Regions from separate parts of the Alkalihalobacterium sp. TH-98 genome, predicted to be linked through region 1. Evidence: riboswitches for the same ligand, from Rfam matches in the RefSeq annotation. Region 1 holds a riboswitch; each other region holds the start of a gene.
The links. A riboswitch is a leader RNA that binds a small molecule or an ion and turns the genes downstream of it on or off. The one in region 1 is predicted to bind cyclic di-GMP.

Region 1 (7,852 bases):
TCCCTTTTCCTAATTTACTTACGACATGAATAGAGCCACCGATAGCTTCGATAATATTATAGACGACCATCATCCCCAAACCCGTTCCCTTTTCTCCTTTAGAAGAAAAATAAGGTTCTCCTAGTCGATTTACTTGCTCCTTTGTCATTCCAATTCCGTTATCCCTAATCGTTAGAAAAATGACATCTTTTTTAGATTCTGCAGAAATATACAGTGTACCTCCATTAGGCATAGCTTCAATACCATTTTTAAATAAATTGATTAAGGCCTGCTGCAGCTTCTGTCGATTAGCTCGAATAAAAAATGAGGAATTATTATATTGAATGTCAATACAATTAGAATTTGCGAGTGGACGTATGACGTCAATTGATCTTTGTAATAGTTCCGCCCCATCAATAACTTTTAAATCATTCGTCGTTGGTTTCGTAAAAGAAAGATATTCTGTAATAATACTTTCAGCACGTTCAACCTCACTAATTGCAATAGAAATATATTTCTCTTTTTCTACTCTACTAATTCCATCGCTTTTCAGAAGTTGTAAAAACCCTTTAACAGTAGTCATTGGATTACGTATTTCATGTGTAAAGCTTGAAGCCACATGATTAACAATTTCCATCTTTTCAGAACGGATAACATGCTCATCCAGTTTTTGTACTCTAATAAATGTCTCACTAAGTACCACAAAAAAGGTAATAAATAACAAGTGAGATAAGCTGATCGTTAAAAATTGCACTGGAGTTATGAAATCATTTAGAACAAATCCTACAGCAACGACAATCAGTAACGAGGATACTAGGCCCACAATTACGCTTAACAAAATTCGTAGTTGATGTGAGAAAGAACGAAATTGGATGGATATAAATCCAATGAAAATAGCATGTAACGTAACTACAATCATTGAAAGGTAAGTTTCGTCTATTCCCCACAGTAGTCGGTATCCAATTAGGGCGATAGAGAGCAATAAACAGATGCGCCATCCTCCATACAACCCAGCAATAGCAATTGGTACGAAACTTAAATCAAACCAAAGTTTATCAGTTATTTGAATCGGAAAGGTTACACAAAGAATGACTGCAGCCAATGCAAATATAACAAAACTAGATTTTTGGACATTAGTTCCCTCACGCTTTTTAAATACAAACAAAACGAACAAACAATAGCAAACGAATATGAAGAAAAAGTTTAACACTACATCCTTTAAAATATCCAATTAATCTCCCATCTTTCTGATTAATATTTTCAATCTTCTCTTCGTTTAAGCAACCCATAAAAAAAGCCAAAGTAAGAGTAACAACAACGGCTACTTCCCACTTTGGCTTTAAACTTTAGCATTAATCTAAAGATCCTTTACCCAATTATTAACTTTTGGTTTTAACAAAACTTATTGTCAATGGTATTGTTAGGTCTGCAGGCTAATGACTAAAAAGGTAGTCCCAGATCAACATATATCAACAATTTAATTTACAGCATCAAAAAATAGATATAGGCATCTTATTCCTAAAATCCTTTTATAGAATATAACAAATTGGTGACTTTTTCAAGAATTTAGGCGTGTTGTTATATTAACTTTTACTCAAAATGAATTTAGTATGCAGATATAGTTATACCAACATTCCATATATTTTGAACACATATACAATAACTTGTGAAGAAAGGTATCTCATGAGATTTTTGGGATATTAACTCAGGGATATCACAACCTCTTATTATAAAGATAAAAAAGACAATTCATCTAGGATTTGTCTTTTTTATCTTTATTCATTAAGTTAAGTCTTTAAAGAGAACGTTTTTCACTCTTTTGTTTCTAATAACGAACAAAAGGACCTAAAAAAATTACCTTACTTGTTCAATATCATATTGTCTGCCGGTTCGTTGTACTTTATTCCAACCCTCCTTATTGATGAAATACTGGATCGTCCCACTCAAGACAAAAAATAAAGTTAAATAACGGAAGATTAATAAATCCTGCAAGAGAGTCATACCTAGTTTTATCAAATCGCGAAAATAAAACTTTTGATTATGGATTCGAGCAATAATAATTGCCACCACATTATAAATTATATTTAACGTAAAACTAGCAATAATATAGACTAATAGGAATTGAAATGCGGTAGCTGGAAATACAACAAGTACAAGTAAAAGTATTATAACCATAAGATAACCACACAGTACCCCTGTAAAAAAGGCCTCAATTATAAAGAAAAATGATAAAGGTCGTGTAAATAATGTTCTTAACAGTGATTTCTTATAGATAAATAAACAATCCGTAAATGCCTTTTGCCAACGAATTCTTTGCTTATATAAATCGAGTATATTCTCTGGTACTTCCGTATAGCACTTGGCTTCTGGGATAAATAAAACCTTTAATCCTTTTTGTTTATTAACATACTGTTGTACTTTTAGTGTGATGTCAATATCTTCACCAACTGTTCTCCGATAACCTCCAACATCTATGAGAACTTGCCTTTTAAACACCCCAAATGCCCCTGAAATAATCGCTAGTGCATTTAGCCTTGCTAATGAAGCTTTATAAACATAAAAGCCTTTAAAGTATTCTAATATTTGACTTCTTACTAACATTTTTAAACCTAGTGTCGGTCTTAAACTTTCTTTATCCACCTTTCTTCCCTGTAATACATGGACAATTCCACCTGCAGCAACAACTTTTTGATCTTGAAAAGCATTATTAATTATAGGTAGTGCTCTCTCATCTAAGATACTATCTGCATCTAAGGTTATTACTAACTCATTTGAAGAGTAAGCAATTCCAGCATTTAAAGAATCAGCCTTACCTCCATTCACCTTGTCTATTACAACCACATTGTTAAACCTCTTTGACTTATATACCCCTAAAACAGGCATATATTCTAAGTTAGTAGTAGTTCGTTTCACCGTCACCTCTAAATCTAACAACCTTTTTAATAAGCTTAATGTATGATCTGTTGAACCATCATTAATAATAATATATTCGTAATTCTGATAATTTAAGTTTTTCATACCGAAAATTAATGTCTCAACAATCGATTGTTCGTTATAGCATGGAACTAATATACTCATCGATTTCTCGTTTGGGGACCTCACGCTTTTCATATAGTAGGGCTTTTTTGATGATAAAATACAAGCATTAACTATATGGAATATTGGGAATATCGTACAAATTGAAAATATGACCAATATCGTTATATTAAGTATACTTTCCATTTTTATTATCCTACTTTCTTATAAATTTTAACGTAATCTATAGAGAATATGGCAGGAAAGAATGTACTTAAATCAGGGTCCCCTGGCCAATTTCCACCTATAGCCAAATTAATAATAAGATGCATTGGCATATCCGGGATGTTATTGGTAGAAGTAAAAACAAGCTCTTCATTCACATACCACCGTATTTCGTTTTCTTCCCATTCAATTCCGTATATATGATCTGTATCAATTTCCTGATTTTCTGTTTTATTATAAGTTGTTTGAAGTTTTCCGTTTTCCCTCCAATGGTGAACTTGATAGATGAGATGCGGTTCGTGACCAACATTTTCAAATATATCAATCTCAGGTAAATGGTCCTTTCCATCAGACGGTAACATCCATATAGCTGGAAATAGTCCTTTACCAACAGGGTACCTTCCTTTCACTTCAACTTTCCCATAAAGAAAATCAAATTTACCCTTCGTTTCAACAAGTCCCGAACTATACTTTTTAGGAGCGACACCATCCTCCTTTGCTATTAAATTAAGTCGACCATTACTAACTTCTACATTTCTGGGAGAATACTCCTGAAGTTCGTTGTTATAGCTTTCTTTTCGCTTTAGAGCCGTCCAATTTTTTGTATTCAGTTTTTCATCTGTAAAATCATCAAAGAAAACTAACTTCCAACCGTCTACATCTTGTTCATCACTTGGAGGTTCACTCCAACTGCTGTCTTCGCTTTTCACTTCGATCTTATGAGTTGGTGAAACAGATACAGACTCTTCGGATAAAGCTTGATTATTGAATGAGCGACTTTTTTCCCCACCTAACCAAAAGAACGAGATTACAATTAGAAAGACTAAGGTAATTCCTATCCATTTTTTCATAAAACACACCTAATCATATTTGAATTTTTTATTCGTTTTAAAGAACATTGTATCTCATACACAATAGTGGACTACCATGCCAAAATTCCTATAAAACAAATAGTTCACTTCACTCCTTTGCTAAAATTTTCATTCAATATCTATATTTTATTGTGCTTTATAGAGAACAATAACTGCTAAAAAAAGACATAGAAAATAAATTTTCCATGCAAGCTTTTTTGAGTTGTGGATCAATCATTCTACAGATCTCCACTAAAATTCTATTGATACTCTTTTATTATAAATTGAACTACAGTTAAATTTAAATGATTTTTTTTCCAAAAAATTCGACAGTTTATACGTACATTACAATTATTGATAAGTAAAGATATATTCACTACATAACATCGACCTCAACATTTCTTTAAATTTGCCCATGAAAAATATATTTAACTGTAGTTTATTAAATCTATTAAAATTGATGTGGCTCTTTGTATATATATGTCGAAACAAAAATCTTCCATATTCTCTAAAACGAATATATAATTCGAAATAGAGACAATGCACTACTATTTCACGTGGCCACAAGAAAGAAAGGCGCAAAGTCCTAAATGTTAGGCCTATGTACTTAGTTTTAACTTTGGGAAGCGATGAAGTATAACCCTTATTTGGACACCTTGGGGTATATGAAGCTAGTGGTGTAACCGGCCCTCTTAATGATTGGTTTTTACTATATTAAAAAATTGATTTAAGAGGAGAAATGGGAAATGAGAAAATTAACAAAAAAAGTAGTAGGATTAACAATTGCAACTTCTTTAGCATTATCAGTATTTGCAGGAGGAGCTTTTGCTGCAGAAGCAGGAGCTGAAGATGTAACAGAAAATGTAGAAAGCAAATTTGTTAAGGATGTCCATGAATTAACTTTAACAGCAGATACTTATGAATTGGAAGTCGGAGAAACTGTTACACTTACAGCATCGGCTTTGAAAACAGGCTCTGCCGCAACGTATAACTGGACAGTTAATGATGAGGTATTTGAAGGAGAAAGTTCGTTAGTACTAGATGATGATGGTTATTACACTTCTGTAATTACGTTTGAAGCAGATGAAGCAGGTACTTATAAGTTTGTATTTGACATCCAAATGACAGCTGGTAATAGTCAAGTTTCTTGGGAAGGACAAGAAAAGAAAGAAGTAACATTTGTAGATCCTGCTCCAGCAGATGGCGATAATGAGAAAGACAATAATGGTAAACAATTAGGGCACATCAAAAAGGATGTGCCACAAGGACCTGCTTCTGGTTCCAATGCAGGTGGGAAAAAATAATTATTATTAACAAAAGAGAGGAGAATGGCTTATTTGGCCTTTTCTCCTTTCATTCTATTACAACAGTATTTGTTCATTTAGAAGCATAGGATACCTTCACAGTGACTCCCCGAATAATCTTGTTTCACAGCGTGTTCCACGTTTTTTAATAATGGTGTGTACTAGACAATTGTATTATTAGAAGTCTCTATGTTGATATAAAGTAACTATCCTCTTATCTAACTCACTCCCTATTTATAATTCAACCTGTAAAGCTTTCCTATCGCCTACTTCTTAGCCCAGAGAAATTAAATAATTGCAACAACCCCACCAAGTATTTCTCCAGTATCCTACATAAGTTCACCAAAAATTTATAATAAACTTCCCCAACTTACAAAAAACGACAAAATATAAATTTCCTATCTAGTAAAATGGTAGTAAAAGATTATAATTAAGTTAGATAAGAAGTTTTAGAGTCTAAGAAAGTCGAAGGTCGGGGGGATATATATGGGTTATGCCGTAGAAAAATCTGTAGAAGAAAATAATCTTCGACAGAAACAACCTAATAAATGGTATAAAAACTGGAAGTACATTCTATCCATTATTATCTTTATTACTGCACTTATATTGACGGTAATGATCTACTATCAAAATACACATTTTAATTCAAACATTACGATTAATGGAATAGAAGTTAGCGGGCTGACAGCTGATCAAGCCCTAGAAAAGTTGCAAACCTCTGTGCTTAAAAACCAAATCTATGTTGGGGACCAGCTCATTTTAGAAGGAACTGAAACAAAGATGGAGTTTACAGAAAGTGACTTACCCGGGATTAGAGAAACTTTAAGAAGTCAGGCGACCTTTTTCCCATCTACAGAAGCGAAAACGTATTTTTTACTGCCAAGTCAAACCGACGAATATCGTAGTGAAGTTCTGAGAACCGAATTCGAGCAAAAACTCACCACTATGAATGAGCAATTGGCAGCGCCTGTAAATGCGCAAGCCATCTTAGAAGAAGGCGAAATTCTGATTTCTGAAAGCATTGAAGGTGAGCAATATGATGTCCATCGTCTTTTAGATGCGTTCGACAAGCAAGATTATACGAGCGAAATCTTTCTAGAGCCCCTCTATCTAGAACCGATCAAGGAAGATAGTGAACTTGTACAAAACCAAGTAAACAAGCTGCAGGATTTCCTTCAGCATACGGTCGATTATGAGGTAGAAGACCAAGTCTACTCCTTAATAGCTAGCGACCTTATTACAAGTGCTTCCGTATCAGAAGATTTGAAGATCGAGATAAATAAACATAGTATTCCTAAGAAAGTAGCTGAAATTAATGACGCTCAATCCACTTTAGGGAAAGATTTTACCTTTAAGACTCATTCAGGTTCTGTTATATCTGTTAAAGGAAAAGGATATGGCTGGGCACTTGATGTTGAAAAAGAGTCAAAATTGATATTAGAAGCTTTTGAAAACGGTGAAACGTCATTTTCTGCTTCTAATATTTACGGAAATGGCTGGGGCGGTGAAGGCTTTGGTTACGGCGTTACCGCAAACAACGGCATTGGACATACGTATGCTGAAGTGTCCATCGCCCAACAACGCATGTGGATCTACAGAGAAGGCGAACTAGTCTTAACCACCCATGTGGTTACTGGAGACCGAACTAAAAAACAAGATACCTTACCAGGAGTGTGGTACATTCTTTTTAAACGGACACCATATACACTCACTAGTGATACGTACGCCATTGACGTCGATTATTGGGCACCGTTTACAAACAGCGGTCAAGGCTTCCACGACGCAGACTGGCGAACTAACTGGTCAAGCAATGCCTACCATAATCAAGGATCTAACGGCTGCGTCAATGTACCACCAAGTGTCATGAAAAAAGTTTATGATAATCTAAGGGTCTATGATCCAGTTGTTATCTATTAACGACAGAAACCAGGAAATCGCAGATGATTTCCTGGTTTTATTATGTCACCAAAGTGACTAGCCGATTTCTTTCTACCACTTTAGGTACCAAGTCATTTATCTATTGAGACCGTTCTCCAATTGTTTATCAATCCACTGATAAATGTCTTTCATTACTTCATCCTTATTTAATTCATTCAACATTTCATGACGTCCTTCTTTGTAAAAGGTATAATTAATATTTTTCATTCCTACCTTTTTATATTGTTGAATTACTTTTAATACACCTTTTTTATTATGACCTACAGGATCGTGATCACCACTAAAAATAAAAATCGGTAAATCTTTGTTTATTTTTTTTACTTCTTGATGATGGTGAATAGTCTCAAGCCCAGATATTAAATCATAATAAAATCCTGAGGTAGCGATAAAGCCACAATGAGGATCTTTAATATACTTTTGAACTTCCTGCGGATTTCTTGTTAACCAATCATACTCCGTTTTTGCTTCCTTGAATCCTTTGTTAAAGTTCCCAAAAAATAATTTATTTAGTAATGGACTTTCTGTTCGATTACCTATCTT
Region 2 (7,852 bases), on a different contig from region 1:
ATTATTCCTGAAAAATTTCAATATAAAGTGACGAGATCAAAATATAAACAGTTTACTATCGTTAAACAACTTTTAAATAAACATGAAGTGACTCGAATTATTCATGCAGGAGATGCAGGGAGAGAAGGGGAGTTAATCGTCCGTAACATCATTCAGCTAAGTGGCGTAAGAAAGCCGATGAAACGTCTATGGATCTCCTCGCTCACCAATAAGGCGATCGTTGACGGGTTTACTAAGTTACTAGATGAGACGGATACGAGAGCTACTTACTATGAAGCCTATTCGAGAGCTTGTGCAGATTGGCTTGTTGGAATGAATGCGTCCCGTGCGTACACCTTATTATTGCAACAAAAAGGAATTTCTGATGTGTTTTCACTTGGACGAGTTCAAACCCCGACACTTGCACTCATTGTGAAACGTGAAAAAGAGATTGCTAACTTTCAATCTAAACCATTTTGGGAAGTTAATGCTACTTTTGATTTTCAAGGAAAAGTTTATAAGGGGAAGTGGCATAAAGACGGGGAAACACGTTTAGATGACGAAGCTATGGCAAACAAGATTCGTCAGTTTTGTGAAGGAAAAAAAGCGTCCATTCAATCGGTTGAAAAAGAACGAAAAGAGTTTCAGCCACCCTACCTTTTTAATTTATCAGCCTTACAAGCAACGGCAAACAGTTTATATAAATTTTCACCGCAGAAAACGCTTGAGATTGCTCAAAAGCTATATGTAAAGGGAATGATTTCCTATCCACGTTCTGACTCAAGTCATGTTACAAAAGAAGAAGCACAAATGTTTCCTGATATTTTACGAAAGCTGCAGCAGTTTGACGAGCTCGGGTCGTTCTTTCCTGTACCTCAGCCTTCCATCCTCCATAACAAGCGATACGTGGACGAAAAGAAAGTAACCGACCACTATGCAATAATACCAACCGAACAAGTTCCGCAACTTGGGAAGTTAAGCCCTGATGAACAACAAATCTATTTGCTCATTGCAAAACGACTCATTGCAGCTCATTATGATCAGGCGATTTTTGATTATACAACGATTCATACCGTAGTCGATGAGCGAGCGATGTTTATTTCAAAAGGAAAACAAGAAGTTCAAGCGGGTTGGCGAAAAGTCATCTACAGTGAGAAGAAAAAACAAAAGTGTAACGAGGATGAACAAGACTTGCCACTTGTGCAAGAAAAAGCAACAGGAGCAGTCAAAAAGGTTGAAGTTCGAGAAGGAAAAACCGAGCCGCCGAAAAGGTATACAGAAGGCCAACTGATTACGTTAATGAAGACAGCTGGGAAACACTTAGAAGACAGTGACTTAGTGAAAGTCTTAAAACAAACGGAAGGTCTTGGGACAGAAGCAACACGGGCAGGCATTATCAAAGGTTTAAAAGATCGCAAATATATTGAAGTGAAACGAAATCAAGTAAGTGCTACAAATAAAGGGATATTATTAATAGATTCCATAGGTGACAGCCTCTTATCGTCTCCCGAAATGACAGCAAAGTGGGAACAACGTCTTCACGAAATTGGAGAAGGTGCTGCCTCACCGAGTGACTTTATGAATCAAGTAAAAAAGCTCTCTCTCAAACTCATTGAAGATGCGATTGAGCAAAGTCAGTCCTGGAATTTTTCTTCGTACAATCTAGAAGAGTTTAAAAAACGAAGAAAAGGGAAGAAATCAGGGGGAACAAAAGCAAGAGGATCGAGATCGCCTGGGACAAAAATGGGGCCTTGTAAAAAGTGTAACGGCGATGTTGTCGATAAAGGAACATTTTATGGTTGTTCAAATTATACGACGACGAAATGTGATTTCACGATATCAAAAAAACTGTTAGGAAAAACGGTTTCACAAGCGAATGTAAAGAAATTGCTTAAAGGAGAAGAAACGAGCCTTATTAAAGGATTTAAAAAAGGTGATAATACATTTGACGCGAAATTATCGTTTGTTGATGGTAAACTGAGATTTGTATATTCGGGAGAGGGTGGATAATTTGACTAAGAAACGAGTTGGAATTATTGGTTTGGGAGTGGTTGGACAACGATTAATTAAAGAGTTTATGTCCAATCCTCATACAGAAATAGATGCGGTTTGTGATGTCAATGAAACACTAGCTGCCAAAACGGCAGATGCTTGCGGAGGAGTAACAGTTTTGACAGACTATGAGGAATTGGTTCTCCGTGAGTCCATTGACATTGTCTATGTCGCTGTTCCACCAGCTTATCATCATGCAGTTGTACTTGCTGCTATCGCAAATGGCAAACATGTTCTTTGTGAAAAACCGTTAGCTAACTCACTGCAAGAAGCAGAAGAGATGCTAGCTAAGGCGGAGCAAGCAAACGTTGTCCATGCGATCCATTTTCCACTACCTTATAATGCACCGTTTACTACGATAAAAGAACGTGTAGCAAAAGAGGAGTTAGGAGACGTAAGACGAATTTCATTAAAACTGCATTTTGACGTTTGGCCTCGTGTATGGCAACAAACTCCTTGGATCGGCACTCGAGAACAAGGCGGGTTCATCCGTGAAATTTTGCCGCACTACTTACAAATGATTGTTCACATGTTTGGCAAAGTAAATAACGTCGACGCACAAGTTGAATTTCCAGAAGATCAGGAGAAAAGTGAAATTGGCTTAATAACAACACTAACCTTGGAAAATGGTTTAAAAGTGTTAGTGGACGGTCTTGTTGGCCAAGCTGAAAAAGAGAAGATTGCTTTCACAATCCATGGTACGAATCAAACGATTGCATTAGAAGACTGGAGAATAGTAAAGCAAGCACAGCGTGGGGAAGAATTAGCAATCGTTGAACCAAGTGACTTGACAACGTCGCCTGTGAATTTAATTGATGAATTTGTAAAAGCGACAGAAGGTGAAGAAGCATTTTTAATTGATTTCAAAGAAGGTCTACTCGTACAAGAGGTGCTAGAGTCTTTGTTGACTTCAAATAAAACGGCAGAAAAATGACAGTAGGATAAATAAATTAAAGATAAATTAAAACCTTTACTCATACATTCAATTATAAACATCACGAAAGGACGTATCCATATGTAAGGGAACGTCCTTCTTTGTCTAAAATAGGGATAAGGTTATTCAAAGAGATAAGAGGATGCACCTGCTAGGAGTGAAGTAATGACTGAAAACAAGGATTGGAAAGCAGAACAAGAACGAGTTGATCTCGTTATCAATAAAATTAATGAACGAATGCACGAATTAAAGGATCAGCTAGGTGATGTAAAAGTAGACGTTGTCGACATCAGAAGGAAGTTTTGGGACGATGTGACCGTAAACTTTGATAATGCAGAAGAAGCAGCTGAAACGTTTGCAAGTATTAAACAACAAGCAGAGCTATTATCAGAAAGAGAGCGGAGACATCGTCATTCTATGAATGAGTTACGTAATTTACATAAATTAGAGAAATCACCTTACTTCGGTAGAGTTGATTTTCTTGAAAACGGCGAGGAAGAGACCGAACCGGTGTATATTGGCACATCATCATTCGTCGATAAGAATGGCGTTGACTTTTATGTGTACGACTGGCGTGCGCCGATCTCAAGCTTATATTATGACTATGGGCCAGGAGCTGCTCAGTATGAGACACCTTCTGGTTTGATTGATGGTACGATGAAGGGAAAAAAGCAATATATTATCCGTAACGGTGAGCTTTTACATATGTTTGATACAGGAATTACGATTGGAGATGAAATGCTTCAAACGGTTCTTGGGGCTCAAGCTGATTCTCAAATGAAAAACATCGTTGCAACGATCCAAAAAGAACAGAACCAAATTATTCGAAATGAAAAAGGAAAACTGTTAATCGTACAAGGAGTAGCTGGAAGTGGGAAAACTTCAGCAGCTCTGCAACGAGTGGCGTATTTGTTGTATCGATACCGCGATACATTATTAGCAGAAAATATCGTCTTATTTTCACCAAACTCCATGTTTAATAGTTACGTTTCTAGTGTTTTACCAGAGCTAGGTGAAGAAAATATGCAACAGACGACATTCCAAGAATACCTAGAACATCGCTTAGGAGATGCGTTTACAATAGAAGATCCATTTTCTCAAATGGAATTTGTTTTAACGAAAACTAAAGATAAATCTTACAAAGTGGGTATCGCAGGTATCCAATTGAAATCGTCGCTATTATTTATGCAGGTGATTGATGAGTATTTAAGTCTTCTAAAACAAGATGGTATCATTTTTAGAGGCCTGAAATTTAAAGGGCAAGTTTTATTCTCAAGCACAAGGATCAAAGAGTATTTCTACTCTCTAGATCAGGATTTACCAATACCTAATCGAATGAATTTAACCTCAGAATGGTTATTAAAGGAGTTACGAACGTTTGAGCTTCAGCAACGAAAAGAAGAGTGGGTTGAACGTGAAATGGAGCTGTTAGATAAGGAAGCCTATTTAAAAGCCTACCATAAGCTCCAAAAAAACAATCAAAACAACGATGAATTTTATGATTTTGACCGAGAACAACAAATACTTGCTGCGATCATTGTGAAAAAACGCTTGAAGAAAATTAGAAGGTATATTGAAAATCTACAGTTTGTTGATGTGAAAGCAACGTATATCCAATTGTTTAGAAAAGCAGAGTATGTAAACGGGTATTCGGATCAATTACCGAAAGAGTGGGCTGATATATGCGTCTCAACAACTGAAAATATAGAACAAAACCATCTTCGATATGAGGATGCGACACCTCTTCTTTATTTAAAAGGTCGGCTCGAGGGTCTTCAGGTGAATACGTCGATTCGTCATGTGTTTATTGACGAAGCACAAGATTATTCGCCGTTTCAATTTGCGTTCATAAAAAGCTTATTTCCACGTGCAAAAATGACTGTGCTTGGTGACTTAAATCAGTCCATTTATGCCCATTCTTCCGTCAATAGTTTTGAAGCGTTACGTTATTTGTTTCAAGAAGATGATATGGAGCAATATCAGCTGACACGCAGTTATCGTTCGACGTATCAAATCGTCGAGTTTACGAAGGGGATTATCGGTGCAAATATTGATCCTTTTAATCGACAAGGTGAAAAGCCATCGGTTCAATTAGCTGAAGATGAAAATGAACTCCATTCAAAAATAGGGAAGAGAATTGAAACACTTCAAGCCAATGGACATGAAACGATTGCAATTATTTGTAAAACGGCTGAGGAAACAGAGAATGTATACGAACATTTAAAAGAATTACTACCTCTTCGAATGATAACAAAACAATCGACAGGTTATGAAGCCGGGGTACTAGTAATCCCCTCTTATTTATCAAAAGGAGTCGAGTTTGATGCCGTTATTATTTACGATGCTTCAAACTCAAAATACCACGAGGATAGTGAACGGAATTTATTTTATACCGCGTGTACAAGGGCGATGCATTCACTAGACCTTTTTTATAAAGGGGAACTGAGTCAATTTCTCGATAAAGTTCCAAAAGAGACATACAGAAATGAAAATTAGACCTTTTTGGTTTCAGTATTCTGAAAATGCTGTTAAGATAGTAATGATATAAAACAATCGTACGAAAGGGCAAAATCATTGAAAAGTGATGACGCAAAACTATAGGGGCTTCAGTTAATGTTAATTAACTATGCTAGCCAGTTGCCGAATATGGACCTCCGTGCGGTTTAGTAAATAAGGAGGAAGTAGTATTTTGTTTGTTCGAATTAAATTGGAAGATTTCAGTGAATTGAACAAGATTTTAAACTATGCTGGTTATACCGAGGATTTAGTTTGTCTCTATTTAAATTTTGTAGAATGTAAGTTGACGATTCGACCTGGACCTGGACGTAGTAAACGTTTGGTCGTTTTATTGGAATGTAAAAAAGCTATGTCTAAATATCAATTGGACAGATTAGTAGTTATTCTAGAAGAGATCGCCAATGAAAAGGGGTTTCAAGGAATCGAGTTTACGGAAAGATCGAATGAAATCTCCCCGTCGCTTCTGCAATACCGTGGATACAAGTATAAATTTGGCGGTCATATTAATCCTTATCTTAATGGTCGCGACGGTACGTACGTTCTTGATTTTTTATAGGTGAGGGACATGAAGAGACCCATTTAATAGGTAAGTTTAGAGAGATGTATATATGAAGTAAATGGAAAAATCTTATTTTGAAGGTCGTAACATGTGAAGCTGTCTTACATGTTGCGTCTTTTTTTTTAGAGTGGAGATGCTTTGATTAAACTGTTCTTGAAGTTCAGGTGCTTTAATATTGGAATTGTTTGTACGAAGTTGTCAATAAAAAAAGAGTCGTATGACGAAATCTTTGATCATATACATGAATGACTTAACAACTTGGAGGTGTTGCGAGATGATCCCGTCCATTTTAATTACGATTGCTCTGGTTATTATCGTCATTCGTTCAGGTTATGTTTCTCTTAATATGCTAAAATCCTATAGGAGAACAAATATATTGGATCTTTTATACCATTTATCCATTTTTGTAATAGCTTTATCTTTTTTAATATAAGGTATTTGTAGAAGAGAATAGTAAAGACTACTCATTACAGTATGATTTCCTTACTCTATAATAAGTTGACACAATTGAAGTCTGGCAAACTTAAATTTTATTGATATACTCAAAATAGGATATTTTTCAAATGATGTTGCAATTAAAAAGTAAATAAAGGAGAAAGAAGATGGAATATAGATCAAAACAGCAATCTTCGTCGTTACTTCAAGCATTAAAAAAACCAAACTCGTCAAAAGATTGGGCGTTTATAATTGTTATTGGATGTTTAGGAGTAGCACTTTTCATAGGAGCTTTGTTTAATGATATTATTTTTAGATTATTTGTTATGGTGTTGTTAATGACTCTTGCGGTTTCTATTAATCGAATAAGAACTCCGTTAGTTACTAACCAAAGTGAAGAAGCAAACAATGTGAAAACTAAGCAGGTTGAAGACGAAAAATCTGAAGATGTGGAGTTAACAAAGTCTGAAGTTGCAAAGAAACAAAGTGATTTAGAAAAAGTAGATTTAGATCGAACGATGTTACTCGAAGAGCTTTTTACAAAAGCTGAATTAAGCGATTTAGAAAAACAAAAGTATCGTCAACAAATTAAACAAAAAGATAACGAAATATCAACGATTATGCAAGAAATTAATAATGCGAAAAACAAAATCCACCAAGCTGTACTTGAAACAAAGAAGTATTTCATAAAGGTCGATCCGATCAAAGAAATCGCTGCTTCACTGGATAAGGATTCTGTCCTCAATGGATCGATTTATGACTTGAATTGGGCGCTAGATGAAATTCGCTCATCATTATCAGATGACATCATTCAAGCTTTAGAAAAGTCAGGATACGTTGATAATGAGTTTAAATTAACGAGAAATGGCTATAAAGCGTTAATTAAAGAAGTTGGGAAAAATGAAGAAGAGCTTGAGGAAATAAAATAGATCGTAGAAAGAAGAGAGGCTGCCCACTTTTATGGCAGCCTCTTAATGTTTTTTAGATAGAAACAGCATTTGTAGATGGGCTTGGTAGTAGTAGCGGCCAGCGAGACTTCCCTCAACTCTTACGACAGTGCAATCTGGACTCATACTGGTTGGAGTGTGGGCCAGAAAACGAGAATATGACCCTGGTATTACCAGTAACAGGGAGAAGAGGCTCAGAAAGTGTAATTCATTGAATTTTTGTAATTACCGTTCCCAAAATCTATAAACTAAACACACCTCTTTACCGTTAAGATGTGTTTAGTTGCATATAATCACGTAGTGGAGCCCCGACAACAATAGGATTGTCGGGGCTAATTAGATGTTACCAATAGGTTTCACATTAATTCATTGGTACTTGGCGGTTAATTTTACCGTCAATCCGTTCAAATATATCCTCTAAGCTTGTCC
Region 3 (7,852 bases), on a different contig from region 1:
TGAAAAATGTTCAAAGTAAAGAGTATTACTATGAAATGAATTTTAAGACGAATTGAGGAATATCGATAAAAATGACAAAATAAAAAGGGTGAGGTAAATATGAATGGGGGGAATATTAGGGAGCTGCGAAGAAAGAAAGGTTTATCCTTAGATCGACTCTCTGAATTGTCAGGTGTTTCTAAGTCCTATTTAAGTTATATTGAGCGCGGTTTACAGACGAACCCGAGTTTATCGGTTTTGGAAAAGATGGCACAAGCACTTGGTGTTGAGCTAATTCACTTAATAGAAGTAATGAATTCGGAAGAAGAAGACAAACAATCCACCTCCATGTAGAGAGGTGGATTGTTTGTTTTTTCAATATATTGAACTTCCAATTAATTGTTGTTTTTACGCCACTTGTTAAATTCTAAGTACTCACGGAACTGTTCTTTTGAGACACCAGACTCCATCGCTTCTTTAACTAATTCCACCCAAGCTGAATCGAGGTCGTATTCTAACTCAGTTTTCTTTTCTTTATTTTCGTTTAATAGTGTTTCAACACTAACACCTAATACCGAAGAAATTTTTTCTAGGAATTGTATGGAGGGATTAGATTGGATGTTTCTTTCTATAGAACTTAAATAGGATTTTGCTACACCAGCGGATTCTGCTAATTCAGATAAAGACAAGCCTTTTTCTAATCGTAATCGTTTGACTGTTTCTCCGATCATCTGTATCGTTTCCTCTCTCAACCTGTATACTTATAGGAATTATAACAGTTTAAGGCTTGTTCTGTAAATAGAACTGCGAGATCATGTTTTAACGGTTTTGTTAAGGTATTCTTTAATTTCTTCAATCGTAAACCCTAATTCTTTAGCTTTAATTATTAAAGCTGTCCATTCTTTGTCCAAAGCCTCACAGGTCTTTGTGTTCATTCTTCTACCTCCTAGTTCCTGTACACAGTAATATCAGTCTACTGTCAGTATAGCAATAGGTCTATATATAAACACGGCGATCAATAGTTAATAAAATAGTTGGGAATTTGCGACTACAATTAGTTAACCCATTACCATCATATAAAAAAATAGGAAAAACTTTTAGTTACTGAAGTCATATTTATAGTAACAGTTGCAATAAATTTCCAATCGACATTTTATTTAGAGCGCGTAACACTTAGTGTAAATGTGTTTGTAAAGAATACTCTTAGAAAAAAAAACTATTCAACCTTTACTTTTAGACAAAAACTTCCGAATTTCTACAGTTCATTTATGGGTCAAAAGAAGGTATTTATAGTTTGGTAGTCCTACACTATTTCAATAGTGGTTATAGTAAAACTAATTTGACTTGGGAAACTAAGCTATTTAACTTAAGACTATACTCATAAAATTTATGATAGCGCTACCTTTCTTCTTGATTGCGATTACATTGCTCTAAAAAGGCTTTAACATCATCTAGCTGAAGTCCGATCTCTCTTGCATCTTTCATAAGTAAAATCCACTCTAAATCCAGCAGCCTTTCCTCGCAGGGTATTTCAGTAGGTTTCATACGATCTCTCCCTTTTCCTAATACTCCATTTTATTCTTCTTAATGTTCATTATATAGAACGATATTAGATAATCAAATAAGGTAATTGAAGAAAAATAGTGAAAAATAGACAGAATCAGTCGCTTTACGTTCGTTATATAGTATTTTTAGAGATTTTCCCTTTTTTAATTACTTTCTAGTAAGGCAGGTTCAGTTTGTAAAAAAAGTGATACGGGATGAACAAGTTTCATCTCATATCACTTTTCTCATATTATAGCGTAGCGTAAAAAGAGGAGGTCTTTTTGTTAATCGTGAACGTCCTTGATGTGCGAATGGTTTTTGCAGTTTTTTCAGTTTTCAAGAAAAAAGATCGCACTTCATCTGTATTCATACCTAAATCTTTCGCTTCCTTCATTAATTCAACCCATTCGTGATCAAGGTTTAATATCCCGCTACTCTTCATAATCATTACCTCCTAAAATACATTAAGCATTTCAGGTAGTCCAGCCATCATCATTGAGAATTCAACCTTAGACCTGTGACTTTGCGTCCCTACCTTTCAATAGGTTTGCCCTTTGACTGATTACTTTATTTTTTAATAATTAACATACTTTTTTACAATTTATATGACTTATGGCTTGTCATTAGTAGTATAAAGGATGAGAAAATTTTGTGGTGTTGAAGAGTGTCGATGTAATAAAATTTAGAAAGTAATGAATTTTGACAATGTTATAACACAAAATAGGTATAATTAACCTATTAAACAATATGAAAACAGTGAAAAGGTTATTTTTATAGTTATTTAGTCCTCTTTACGTAGTTGGAAGTTTATAAACCTTAAGGTATAGCCCAAATGTAGCAGGAATAAATTGTAAAATAGCAATAGATAATTGGAGATAATGTCGAGATTTTACTAACGAAAGTTTTATTTTTCTATAAAGGTAATTATGTTTTAATCTTATAGAAGAAAAATGTTGACTATTTAAGTATTACATTGAAAGAGTTGTTTTTGTGATTAGATCAAGTTAAATATGTTTCTTAAAGTGTAATATTTAAAAAATTTCACATATTTTTTGTGTACAGACACAACCGAGCCCATCCCTACATAGACATAAGATATCAAACCTTATGGGGGTGAGGAAGTGTCATTATTTGCAGCCATCACCTATTTCTTTAAGGAAGTCATTGTTTTTGTATCGTACGTAAAAAACAATGCCTTCCCGCAACCGCTTTCGAAAGCAGAGGAGCAAAAGTACTTACAGCTCATGGAGCAAGGAGACGAAGAAGCTCGAAATCGCCTCATTGAACATAATTTACGATTGGTTGCCCATATCGTTAAAAAGTTTGAAAATACACGTGAGGATACCGAAGACTTGATCTCGATAGGTACGATTGGGTTAATAAAGGCGATTGAGAGCTATTCGCAAGGTAAAGGAACGAAATTAGCGACATATGCAGCAAGGTGTATTGAAAATGAAATCCTCATGCACCTTCGTGCGTTAAAGAAAGTAAAAAAAGATGTTTCTCTCCATGATCCAATTGGAACGGATAAGGAAGGAAACGAAATTACGTTAATTGATGTCCTTCAAGAAGAAACCGATGACATCGTTGACACGATCCAACTGAAAATGGAAAAGAAACAAATTTACGATTACATCCACGTTCTAGATGAACGAGAAAAAGAAGTCATTGTCGGGCGGTTCGGCTTAGACTTAATGAAGGAAAGAACACAAAGAGAAATTGCAAAAGAATTAAACATTTCGAGAAGCTATGTTTCTCGGATTGAAAAGAGAGCTTTAATGAAGTTGTTTCATGAATTTTACCGGAGAAATAACGGGCAGGTATAGAATGAGAAAGGAAGTATGAGAAGAGTAACTTCTCATACTTCCTTTTAGTTGAATTCCATATTGTTTTTCACATGCATTCCAAAAGTATATCGAAATGATACTAGTTTCCATATAAATATAAGAAAGGCAGCGTGAGAATAGTCGTTCTTACGCTGTCTTTTGACGTTTAATTAATCGGTTTTGCATATATAATATAACGGTCCGGTGCACTGCCGACATAAGAAAATGGATAACACGTCGTGACAACTAGTACTTCATGCGGTGCTGTTGAGCCTATAATCGTTCGGTCATCAGCATCCACGATTTTCGTACTTTCAATTTCATACACAAACTCCCCGTAAGGAAGTTTAATAATAAATCGATCCCCAATTTCAAGCTCGCCCATTCTACGAAACACGGTGTCTCGGTGCCCGGATAAGACAATTTGATCGTTTTGCGTTGGCCAAGCTGTTCCTTTGTAGTGACCAACACCTTTTTCTAATTCATCTTCATCTGTTCCTTCAACGATTGGAAGTTCTGCATGAATGGAAGGTATCGATAATATTCCAACGGTTTCTCCCACTTCAGGATTAAAGTCGTCGATGGTAGGTTGAACGTTATCCGCTGTTTCTGACGTTTTGAGAAGTTCATAAGCAGATGTAAGACTGGCTTTTTGAGCTGACTGTGTTTGCCAATATTGGTATCCACCGAACAGAAGTAATCCTAGTCCAGCTATGATAAATATGTATGAGAATACTTTCATAAATCTCTTCCTTCTGACTAAAAGTTTAAGTACTTCTATTTTATACTGTGACATTGGAAAACTGCTACAAAAACTTGTCCCTTAAATCCAAAATATAGTAAACTAAATGAAAACGATTACAAATATTTCTAGATTAATAGGATGGGTTGTTGATACTCAATGATCAATAAGTTTATGTCTCCCGAAATTATTTTTGGTAAGGGTGCGTTGGAGCATGTGGGGGAAAGTTTTTTACGGTTAGGTGCAAGGAAAATATTGATTGTCAGTGATACCGGTGTTTGTCGTGCAGGTTGGGTGGATCAGGTGATGGAGAATTGTTTGAATGCTGGTTTGGAGTATTCGACTTTTTTTAATTTGACGACGAATCCGAAAGATTTTGAAGTGACGTACGGGGCGCAAGTGTTTGCAGAGACAGAATGTGATGCGGTGCTTGGGATTGGCGGTGGCAGTGTCTTGGATGTCGCTAAAGCGATTGCGATTGTTGCGACGAATGGTGGAAAGATCAATGATTATGAAGGGGTGGACAAGCTGTTGGCACCGTTACCGCCAACAATTATGGCGTCGACAACGGCTGGTTCAGGCTCTGAAGTTTCTCAATTTTCTGTCATTGTAGACTCGGAGAAGAAAAAGAAGATGACGATTATTTCAAAATCGCTTATTCCTGATATTTCAATCACAGATCCACTGACTTTAGCGACGAAGGATGCGAGTTTAACGGCAGCGACCGGTTTAGATGTGTTAACTCATGCGATTGAAGCGTATGTCAGTATTGCAGCTACACCGCTTACGGATGTCCAAGCAAAGAATGCCATCCAGTTAGTCAGTAAATATTTACGACCGTCTGTTGCTACTAAGTCAAATGAAGAAGCGAAACATGCGATGGCAATGGCGAGTCTTCAAGCGGGCTTAGCATTTTCAAATGCCATATTAGGAGCGGTTCATGCGATTTCTCATGCGGTCGGTGGGCGGTATGAATTATCTCACGGCGAAGTGAATTCAATCCTTTTACCTCATGTGATGGACTTTAATTTGTTAGCAAAACCTGAAAGGTATGTTGAGATTGCTGAATTATTAGGCGTGGATACGAGAGGATTTCAGCCAATGGAAGCAGGAAAAAGAGGAATTGAGGTGATCCGCCAACTCACCAAAGAAGTTGGGGCCCCTCAGCATTTTTCCGAATTAGCCTTACATTCACCAGATGAAGAAAGTATGGACGAAATGGCAACGATGGCACTTGAAGATGCATGCATGATTACGAACCCTCGTGATGTAACGACAAAAGATATAAAGGACATTTTTTCACGAGCGATGTAGGGGAGATGACCAATGCCGATAAATGAAAAACAGATGATGATTGAGAGATTAACAGGGGTTAAATCGTCCAAAAGAAATTACTATACAGAACTGAAAAAAATGGTTGAACAACTCGAAAAGAAGAACATGAAACTGGAAATTATTAATGAAGTGACGAAAAGTTTTACGATTGACATGACGATGGATGAACTTCTGAAAAACATCATGGAAAAACTTGAAAAGCTTTATACGTTTGATCGAATGAGTCTCACGATTTACGAAGGTCAACAGTTAGTCTTGACGAATGTGTATCCGCAAGATTCATTTTTCTTAAAAGTAGGGGAAGTCCTGCCAAATAAAAATTCATTGTATTATCAAGTGATCGATGAAAAGAAGGTTCTTATGAATGATGTGAATGGAACGTATGGACAACTATCTGACGTCGAGAAGAATACGATGAAGCTTTTAGGAATTGAAACGGTTGTTTGCTTACCTCTATTTCGAAAAAAACAAGTGATTGGTGTCCTTAGTCTTGGGAGTAAGACGAGAATTGATTACCCGAATGATGACTTTTCGTTTCTTGAACAACTAGCCGATCAAATGGCGGTATGTATGGAAAACTCTTCGTTATATAATGCGGTGTTAAACGGAAAAAAAGAGTGGGAAGAAACGTTTCGAGCGGTTCAAGATTTAATTTTATTTGTTGGTCTAGATTATCGAATTATTCGCTTTAATGATGCGGTCAAAGCGTTTTTTCAATTAGAAGATGGCGATTTGTATGGAAGAAAAACGTATGAAGTGATTCATTATCAAGATCCAATTGACTGTCCAGTCAGCGAAAGCTATCGGACGAAGAAAACCGCTTTTCGCCAGTCGAGATTGGATCATAATCGAATTTGTGATATTTATACATATCCGGTTTTTAATGAAACGCAAGAAATGTACGGGGTTATTATTTATTTGAAAGATGTAACGAAAAAATTATATACCGAAGCGCAACTGATGCATTCGGGGAAACTGGCTGCCATTGGGGAAATGGCGGCAGGAGTCGCACATGAATTGAATAGTCCGTTAACCGCTGTTATCGGAAATAGTCAATTACTTTTACGTGATTTTAATGAGCAGGACCCTACCTACAATTTATTGAAGGATATTCATAATTGCGGACTGCGAAGTAAGAATATCATCCGTAATTTATTAACGTTTTCCCGCCAAGATGAATATGAATTTGAGCCATGTCAAATTAATAAAGCCGTTGAAGAGGTTTTAAGCTTAATTCGTTATCAGATTGAACGACAATGCGTATCGTTACGTGTCGACCTTGACCCGTCGCTTCCGTTGATAGAAGGTAATTTACAACAGCTCGAACAAATCGTTATTAATTTCATTTTAAATGCAAGAGATGCTTTAGAAGAAACTGAGAAACTAGAAAAAGAGATTTTAATTAAAACAGGGATGAAACAGATCAAAAATGAAACGTTTGTTTATTTGTCGGTACAAGACAATGGGGTGGGCATTAGTGAGCAAGAAATTAACGAAATTTTCCGTCCGTTTTACACGACGAAAGATGCGATGAATGGAACAGGCTTAGGTTTGTCTGTTAGTTTAGGCATAGCCAAAGAACATGGCGGCGGCATTGAAGTAAACAGCGATAAAGGAAAGGGAAGTACATTTATTTTATTAGTGCCCATAAAAAAAGAAGGCAATTAAATAATATCCTTCACGAATACATGAGGAATTTGAAAAGCTCTTAAACTCCCTAAAGGAAGGAGTGTCTAAATGACAAAACTGCTCGTGGTTGATGATGAATACGAAATTGGAAATTTCTTAAGTTACTTGTTTACGAAAAAAGGCTATGAAGTGAGTGTAGCACGGACTTATCATGAAGTCGTTGATCACTTAAACCAAACGAGTTTTCACCTTGCCATGGTTGATTTAAAAATGCCGGATACGAACGGACTACAAGTGTTACAAATGATCAAGGAAAAAACACCTTCATGTAAGGTCATTATCATGACAGGTTATAGTACGGTTAAGACAGCTGTTGATGCGATTAAAAATGGCGCAAATGATTACATTGAAAAGCCGTTTGATGATATTGATGAGCTTGAAAAACATGTGGATAATTTGCTTCACGTTCCGGGGGCTTTTTTAGATAAAGAGATTCAGAAAGTCGCCCAACAAATTGGGATGATTACAGGAAACAGCACCGAGATGAAAACGATGCTTAAGATGGCCTATAAATTTGCGAGTAAAAATATAAATATTTTACTAGAAGGAGAGACGGGGACAGGAAAGGAAGTGCTAGCTCGGTTTATTCATGAAGCGAGTCATCGGGTACAAAACCCGTTTATCGGTTTGAACTGTGGGGCTTTAACGGAAACGTTGTTAGAAAGTGAATTATTTGGACATGAAAAAGGGGCGTTCACTGGAGCGGGACAGCAACGAAAAGGCCTATTTGAAATTG
Region 4 (7,852 bases), on a different contig from region 1:
AGTTTGCAGATAAGAACATTAAGGTGTTATTTGCGGCCACCAAAGAAAAAAACGTTGAAAAGATGCTCACCCCTCTATATGACGTAATAGACGAAGTTAATTTTACTAGTTTTGATTTTCCACGGGCAGCAACAGCTACTGATTTATATGACAATTGCAGTTTTAAAGATAAAACGAAGGTCAGTGACTGGCAGCATTTTATTCAAACGAAACTTCCGTTGCTAGAAGATCAGGACTTATTACTTATAACTGGATCTTTATATTTTATTTCACAAGCAAGATTACATTTGATAGAGCAAAGGAAAGTAAATTTGTAGTAAAAAATAACCATTAATTATATTGACACTACCATTAAATTAGGAATTTTTACACTATTGTAGTAATATAATAAAGAGAGATCGAAATTTCAGAAAATAATTCATAGAGGGGGGAAGGGTTGTGTCGGGTACGGTAAAAGCATCATTGTGGACAATTTGGTTTATTATGACTGTTTTTTTCATCACTGCTTTTGATCAACATGCTTTCTCTCAAATTGCTGGAAATGAAAAAGAAATCCTCTCTCTATTCGTTTTAGCTGCAATCGCTGCAGTTTTTCCCATTCATTATCGAGGGTATTCATTCGTCTTATTTCAATGGGTATCTCTTGCTAGTTTTCTTTTATATGGTCTCTTAATTGAAATCATCGTGACCCAATTTGCACTATTATTTTCCCTTCTTTTAATGAGAATAAATCGTGAAAGCTTGTATCGAATTCCACTGAATTCCATTATGTTCTATATAACGTCTCTTTCTGCCGCGGGGATGTATTACTTCGCCGTTGGATTACCGCTTCCAAATGCGTTAGTTTTTTTTGTTCCGTTAGCAGCGTATGTATGTACATTTCTGTTCGTTAACCATGTATTAATCTACCTCATTCGAAATCATCTGGCGAAAGTCAAAACAAAGTTCTTTGATAGAGGAACGATATGGGAACTGGCGACTGCAGCACTCGTCTTGCCGATGAGTGTAATTCTTGTCATGATGTACCAAGAAATTGGGTACGGGGCGTCTGGAATCGTTGCAGTTGCTTTTATAGGAATTTCCATTATGTTAAAAGTCTATCGCAGAAGTGAACTAATGAATGACCAACTCAAAAAAGTAAATGAACTAGGCATTGAATTAAGCAGTACGTGGGAAGTAAAAGAGACTGCTCACTTATTTATCAATAAAATAAAAGACTTATTTCCAAGTGATTATATTTACTTATACACAATTGAAAATACGAAGCTGCAACTACTAGAAGCCTATCAAAAAGACCCCACTGCTCTTTTTTCAACGGGAAAGACAATTGATTCAGTAACTGAAAAAGTGTACCGCAGAAAAAGAGCCGTTGTCTTTCAAAATAGGAGCCAATGGCCGACACCAGAGCGTCTTTGGTTAAAAACAGCTCATTCCGTAATGGTCGTCCCAATTATTCAACATCGTGAGTTGAAAGGCATCATCACGATCGCTGTTAATCAAAAAAGTGCCTATAAAAAGCAAAATGTCACGTTAATGGAAATCCTCGCAAACTTCGTCGGTGTCGCGATTGATAACGCCCGTCATTACGAAGCAACGAAAAAAGAAAGTGAACGTTGCCCGCTGACAAGTCTTTATAATTATCGTTCGTTTGAGCGACTATTAATTGAAAACTATGAACAAAGCGTCATTCAGAACGATAAAGTAGCGGTCATTCTACTAGACTTAGATCATTTTAAGTCTGTTAATGATACGTATGGCCATCAAGCCGGTAATGACGTACTTTGTCAAATCGCAAGGCTGATGGAAGAGACAATAGGGGAAAACGGAATTGTCGCTCGCTATGGCGGCGAAGAATTTGTCATTCTATTAACAAACACTAATTCAACTGCCGCATACATGAAAGCGGAAGAATTACGTCTGCGCATTGCCCAACACCAGTTCCTTATTCATAACGACCTCAACGAAGGAGAAATGAAAACGATTCAGATCACGGCGAGTATCGGTGTGGCAACTAGCGATGATGAAGAGTCCAATCCGGTATCACTTGTCCGCCAAGCAGACCGTGCGATGTATACAGGAGCGAAACAAAAAGGCAGAAACCGCGTGGCGGTGTATGGGGATCGATCTGAAGTACAAGTAGCAGTGGAAACGTTAGAAGATACGTTGACGAGGTAACGACACAGTTTATCTTCTAATAAAAATTACTATTGTCACTTTTGTGACTAAAGTAGTAAATTTGATATAAATTCCATAAAAAAATTTACCGAAAAGTATTTTCATTTAGGAGAATCTTGCTATAATCAGAGTTGCAAGGATGAAGCAAACAGACTAGTAAATTAAAGGGAATTACACTTCTCTAATGATCTTAGTAGTAGGACTTGTTATAATAGGTTTGAAACATAAGAGATTAGAGTATTTATTACTAGAATTGTTCAATATATTGAAATTAAAGGCGCGATGAAATACGACTTGTATGTGGGCACCTAAGTCGTACGGAGCTAGTGGTGCAACCGACTTTTACATATGACATCTCGGAGGAGGTCTAGTAAAGGTTATTTTTTTGCACTTAATTTGTCATTTTATGACAAATTAAGGTAAAAAAGTTAGCGAACAAAGTCAAAAGCATCATTATTAGGTCAAGTCTAGCAACAAGAAATTAGGTACGGTTTTGAGAGCGGACAAGCTCAAAAAATAAATTAACTATGAGAAAAAAGGGAGAGATATTTAAATGAAGGCACTTATTCAAAAACGTCTTAAAAATCAAAAAGGTTTAACACTTATTGAGTTACTAGTTGTAATTGTTATTTTAGGGATTATTGCGGCGATTGCTATTCCGATGTTAGGGCAGAATAGTGATAAAGCACGTCAAGCAACAAATGAACAGAATGTAAAGATTATTAATGATGATTTGCAAAGATACAAAGTAGAGACAGGTGATTATCCAACTGGGGAAACTGTTGCTGCAAGACTAGGTGAATTAAATATTAATCCGCTGCCTACAATTGAAACTTTTGGAGCTTGTGATGCTACAGCTGCAGCTTTCTCTATTGAAGGTAACGCTACTACAAGTACTGTAAAAATCGGAGCAGCATGTTTACCTAGTGGGTCTCAATACGCACGTTAATAAGGATTACTAGCTGTCGCTATAATTGATAGCGACAGCTTTTTAAATAATTTAATACTTGCATTAGAAAATTTTAACTCTATTTATTAAATAAAGAAGGGATGTTATGTATTATTTCTGATGAGGAGAGATTTAATTGATATTATTAGATATTTACTTTTTATTACTTGCGTTATTACTCGGCTCCTTCTTAAACGTAGTAGCCATCCGTCTACTTAACAAAGAATCCATAGCATTCCCACCTTCTCATTGTCCAAATTGCAAGCATAAACTTACTGTACTTGATCTAGTTCCTGTATTCAGTTACTTATTCTTAAAAGGAAAATGCCGTTACTGTCAAACAAAAATTTCTCCTTTATATCCATTTGGAGAATTATTAACAGCAACATCGATTTTTATTGTTTATAAATTTGTTGGTCTTCAACTAGAGTTAATTCCTGCACTCATTTTAACTATTTTACTTGTTATTTCAGTCTTAACCGATATTCGCAAACAACTTATTTTAGATGTGGTGACGTTACCAATGCTTGGTTTATTAATCATTAGTCGCTTATTTATTGGGACGGAACCGTTTTGGTACTATTTACTTGGTGGGGTTGTTGGTTTTGCATTGTTACTACTGATTGCTATCGTCAGCCGTGGTGGTATGGGTGGTGGTGATGTAAAGCTTTATGCGGCGATCGGTGTTGCATTAGGTCCGTGGATGACCGTTATGAGTCTCGTATTAGCATCATTTGTAGGTACGATTGTCGGCATTACGCTCTTGGTGCTTGGCATCGTGAAGCGTAAACAACCGATTGCGTTTGGGCCGTTTATTTTTATTGGGACGCTGTTAGCTTACTTATTTGGTTATGACATATGGAATTGGTATTTGAACTTATTATGGTAAGGTGTGAGGTTATGAAGGATCAAAGAGGAATTACATTAATCGAGTTACTTGTAACTATTACCCTTTTGGGGATTGTTGTCATTCCTATTCTCACATTAATGACAGGGACTTTTACGAATACCGTATCTCAAGGAAAAGAAAGTCAAATTCAGTATTCTGCTCAAGAAGTGGTGGAAACAGCTAGAATTAGTACTTATCCTGAGGGATTAGAGAATAGAACGATATATGGAACTTGTTCAGCGAATTCCGGATGTTCACCAATAGATATTACAAGCACAGTGGAACCAGAACTAACGGATTTAGAAGTCATGTATCAAATACATTTTAGTAATCTAGTAAATGTTACATCTGACCCACAAGTAAATGAAAGAGCTATTGATAATTTTTATGAAGTAAAAGTTACTTTAAAATCAAGAGAACCAAACAGTCAAGAAGCTACAATCGTAACGGTGGTGAAGAAACAATAATGAAAAACCAACGTGGAGTTACTTTAGTAGAATTACTTGTTACGATTACAATTATGGGGATAATATCGGTTCCTGTGTTTTTATTAGTGAATACGACAATGAAAGTTCATCAAGAAACAAGTATAGACAATCAGTTACAACATGAAGCGAGGTTTATTTCCCAGTATATGAGTGAAAACCTTCGCGATGGTGCACAGTTTTATTTTACATTAGACGATTGGGAATTAAGGAACGATGGTGAGACCCTTATTCGCTACAATAACTCATTAAATCAAGTTTATCTAAAAGATAGTGATCATATTTTGACCAGTCATGTTGAAGATTTTACAGTAACACCTGATCCTGTTGAAAATCCAGTGAAATACAATGTTTCTTTATTATTAAAAAAACGAGATCGAACGTTTCAATTGCAAACGACCGTTTATCATGATCCGATTACACGTTTTCTAAGATGAGGTGTTGGCGAGTGGATGAATTTAAAGCTATAAAAAATGAACAGGGTGCTGCCCTCATATTAACATTATTTATTATCGTGTTTGTTTCAATCGTAGGAGCGGCATTATTAAATACAACTCTTTATGGTAAAAAAATGAATGTGACCACAATAGCGGAGCAGGAAGAGTTTTATAAATTAGAAGCGGGCTTAGATTTAATGATGCGTGAAATGGAAACATTTTGGGTCGAGGATGGGCTACTCATGTATCATGATGGTGAAAATATTCTTTTTCCAGTAAAAGACGAGGATGATAAGGATATCCCAATTATAAAAAGTGGGCCCTACTATTATATAGAAATGGATCGACCAGATCAGATAACATTTGAAATTGACGGTCGGGGTGTTCGAGTGTCGATAACTGATGTTAAATCTATTGATACATCAGAACATAAGAAGTTTAGTTACAATTTAGTGGCAGAATATGTAGGTGGAGAAGGCAAATTTGAAAGATCACTAGAATTGATAGCGAGTGTTCCTGATCAGGATGAATTTATTGTAATACCACCACTACCACCAGGGCAAGAGGAACCACCTAAACCTCCCAAATTTCCTGGTAATGCTGGTGACAGTGTTTTATTTACAAGTAGTAGAGATGTTCATCAAAATCAAACTGAATGGAAAAAGATAGTCAAACCAGCTATTACAAATTTACAAAGTTTTATTAACTATTATGGATTAGACGTTTCCTTAGCAAAAGATAACTGGAATGGTTACCCCATACAAGATGTAAATAAAATAAGATATTATAACCAAATTAATGCAAGTGGTAATGCTGTAGGAATCGCCATTCAAGAAGGTTATTTAACTTATGCAAATTCGGTTTCGATTACTGGATGTGGTTCTGATGGTAAAGTAACAGTTAGCGGTGTATTAATAACCCAGATAATGACAGTAGGTGGGAATTGTACTTACTATTTAGGTGGAGGTATTATTGCAAATGAATTTAAAGTATCTTCAAATGCATCTACGGTAATTGTAATGGAAGATGGTGGATTTCAAGATGATGGCGGCGGAGGTGGTTACGAACCAACACCACCAAGTGTAATTCCTCCCATTACAAGCGATGACTATCATTGGGGAGGAAACAATCCTCCAGACATTATTAATATGAAGACGGATCGAAAGTAGAGATAAATTTAATCTTTGAGGTGACCCTATGTTTTTCATCAACAAATACTCAGGCATCGATTTTCGTGAGAAGAAAGTGACGTTTGCGACGATCAAGATGGACAAGGAGCTGCCTGTCTTGCAGCAAGTCTATGAAACGACATTAACAGATACGGTTATTGCCGGTGGAAAAGTGCAAGAAAAGGGCTTGCTTGAAACGGCACTTTCGACATACTTACAGCAACATAAAGAAGCTTCAAAACATGCGCATTTAGCGATCCCGACACAGCATTCGTTAATTCGTAAAGTTAATACACTACCAGATGTAGGCGAGCCTGAATTAGCGAAGTTGCTGCAGTTTCAGATTGGTGAAACGATCCACCTTCCATTTGAAGATCCGATTTATGATTTTGTTAAAATTGGTTCAATCCAACCTGAACAAAAGAAAGAAAATTCATCAGACGAAGATGACTTTACTTTAGAAGAATTAACAGAAAGTGTGGAGAAGGAGCTGCAAGGACCGCGTAGTGAGATTTTATTTTTTGCAACGTCACGTGAACTTTCGGAAGGTTTGCTAGAAAGCTGTGAAGAGGCAGGCTTTAAACCGTTAAAGGCGGAGTTAAGAGCGTTAGCCCTTCAACGTCTATTACTTCACACGCATCCAAACTGGCTGAATGGTACTGAAATGATTATTGATGCGTCTAGTGGAACTGTAGATATTCATATTTTCAAAGACGGATTAATTGTTTTTTCACGTACGATGGAGTTAAACCGTAGTAGTGAATTAACGGTAGATTTGAGTCCAGCAGACGACGTTCTTTCTTTTGATGCAGAAGAAATACCTTTACAGGAAGAAGTGGCTGCGACGACAGAAATCACAAAAGACGTAAAAATGGAATCGTATGTTGAAGATTTACTCAATGAAATTCAAAAAGCACAAAACTTCTACCGCTATTCTTTAGGAGAACGAGATAGTGAGTTTGATCGAATGATTGTTACGGGGGAAAAAACGCAGCACATTTTTTCAAGATTAGTTGAACGACTCCCGAACGAAGTGGTTCAAATTGATTATAGTTCTATTGTCGATATTGGATTTATGCAACATGACTTGCTAGATCGGTGCAGCGTTGCGATCGGACTGGCGATGCGGGGCAATGAAAAAAGAGAGAAGAAAAAGAAGTAAATGACTACTTACGTTTCAAAAGGATTGGAGCGATACCTGTGAATATTAGCATTGATTTGTTACCTCAACGAGTAAAAGCAAAAGAAAGAGGAGGCGTTCCCGTCATTCCAGTTGCGGGCGCTTGTGCGGTTATTGTAGCCGCTAGCTTTCTAACTTTTATGTATGTTGATACGAATAGCTCCGTTCAATCGTTAGAACAGGAAGTTGCGACTCAAACGGAAGTCCGAAACGCTGCTGAACAAGAGTTTCTTACGAAAACAACGGGAATGACGGAATACAACTATATTGACTATTATACGAACATGAATACTTTACTAGATACGATCTACAAAGATACGATCGATCTAAAAGAACGTGTCTACATGTTGCTGCCTGATCGAGCGGAAGTAAATTCTTATTCATTTTTAAACAATGGTGATCTTTCGATGCAAATCACGTTCCATTCAAAAGGCGATGCTGCGATTTATTTAAATCGGCTATTACAGGCAGAGTTAGTGACGAGTGCTGAAGTACAAACGATTTCAACTTCAAATGAAGATTTACTGTATCAAACTCAATTTACATTAAAGCTCGATACGATAGTAGG

Region 2: another riboswitch for cyclic di-GMP. It lies ahead of AC2VNP_RS10295 (hypothetical protein); the one in region 1 lies ahead of AC2VNP_RS08910 (hypothetical protein).
Region 3: another riboswitch for cyclic di-GMP. It lies ahead of AC2VNP_RS15605 (anti-repressor SinI family protein); the one in region 1 lies ahead of AC2VNP_RS08910 (hypothetical protein).
Region 4: another riboswitch for cyclic di-GMP. It lies ahead of AC2VNP_RS15720 (type II secretion system protein); the one in region 1 lies ahead of AC2VNP_RS08910 (hypothetical protein).

Annotation. Positions count from the first base shown of each region.
Region 1 is NZ_JBYCKM010000023.1:9,158-17,009, reverse strand. It holds gene AC2VNP_RS08925 (ATP-binding protein) at 1-1,144, opposite strand, end outside; gene AC2VNP_RS08920 (glycosyltransferase family 2 protein) at 1,834-3,057, opposite strand; gene AC2VNP_RS08915 (glycoside hydrolase family 16 protein) at 3,207-4,070, opposite strand; cyclic di-GMP riboswitch class II at 4,684-4,766, shown strand; gene AC2VNP_RS08910 (hypothetical protein) at 4,817-5,374, shown strand; gene AC2VNP_RS08905 (L,D-transpeptidase family protein) at 5,861-7,291, shown strand; gene AC2VNP_RS08900 (lysophospholipase) at 7,388-7,852, opposite strand, start outside.
Region 2 is NZ_JBYCKM010000026.1:158,270-166,121, forward strand. It holds gene AC2VNP_RS10280 (DNA topoisomerase III) at 1-1,989, shown strand, start outside; gene AC2VNP_RS10285 (Gfo/Idh/MocA family protein) at 1,991-2,965, shown strand; gene helD (RNA polymerase recycling motor HelD) at 3,131-5,461, shown strand; cyclic di-GMP riboswitch class I at 5,520-5,610, shown strand; gene AC2VNP_RS10295 (hypothetical protein) at 5,655-6,038, shown strand; gene AC2VNP_RS10300 (hypothetical protein) at 6,644-7,405, shown strand; gene AC2VNP_RS10305 (class II aldolase/adducin family protein) at 7,785-7,852, opposite strand, start outside.
Region 3 is NZ_JBYCKM010000044.1:107,740-115,591, forward strand. It holds gene AC2VNP_RS15580 (hypothetical protein) at 1-56, shown strand, start outside; gene AC2VNP_RS15585 (helix-turn-helix domain-containing protein) at 100-333, shown strand; gene AC2VNP_RS15590 (helix-turn-helix domain-containing protein) at 375-710, opposite strand; gene AC2VNP_RS15595 (anti-repressor SinI family protein) at 792-914, opposite strand; gene AC2VNP_RS15600 (anti-repressor SinI family protein) at 1,378-1,524, opposite strand; gene AC2VNP_RS15605 (anti-repressor SinI family protein) at 1,775-1,966, opposite strand; cyclic di-GMP riboswitch class I at 1,998-2,086, opposite strand; gene sigK (RNA polymerase sporulation sigma factor SigK) at 2,646-3,350, shown strand; gene AC2VNP_RS15615 (class D sortase) at 3,517-4,092, opposite strand; gene AC2VNP_RS15620 (iron-containing alcohol dehydrogenase) at 4,252-5,406, shown strand; gene AC2VNP_RS15625 (ATP-binding protein) at 5,419-7,095, shown strand; gene AC2VNP_RS15630 (sigma-54-dependent transcriptional regulator) at 7,165-7,852, shown strand, end outside.
Region 4 is NZ_JBYCKM010000045.1:11,219-19,070, forward strand. It holds gene AC2VNP_RS15710 (bifunctional folylpolyglutamate synthase/dihydrofolate synthase) at 1-317, shown strand, start outside; gene AC2VNP_RS15715 (sensor domain-containing diguanylate cyclase) at 439-2,175, shown strand; cyclic di-GMP riboswitch class II at 2,442-2,525, shown strand; gene AC2VNP_RS15720 (type II secretion system protein) at 2,729-3,124, shown strand; gene AC2VNP_RS15725 (prepilin peptidase) at 3,261-4,013, shown strand; gene AC2VNP_RS15730 (type IV pilus modification PilV family protein) at 4,025-4,480, shown strand; gene AC2VNP_RS15735 (PilW family protein) at 4,480-4,935, shown strand; gene AC2VNP_RS15740 (pilus assembly PilX N-terminal domain-containing protein) at 4,947-6,104, shown strand; gene pilM (type IV pilus biogenesis protein PilM) at 6,133-7,266, shown strand; gene AC2VNP_RS15750 (hypothetical protein) at 7,305-7,852, shown strand, end outside.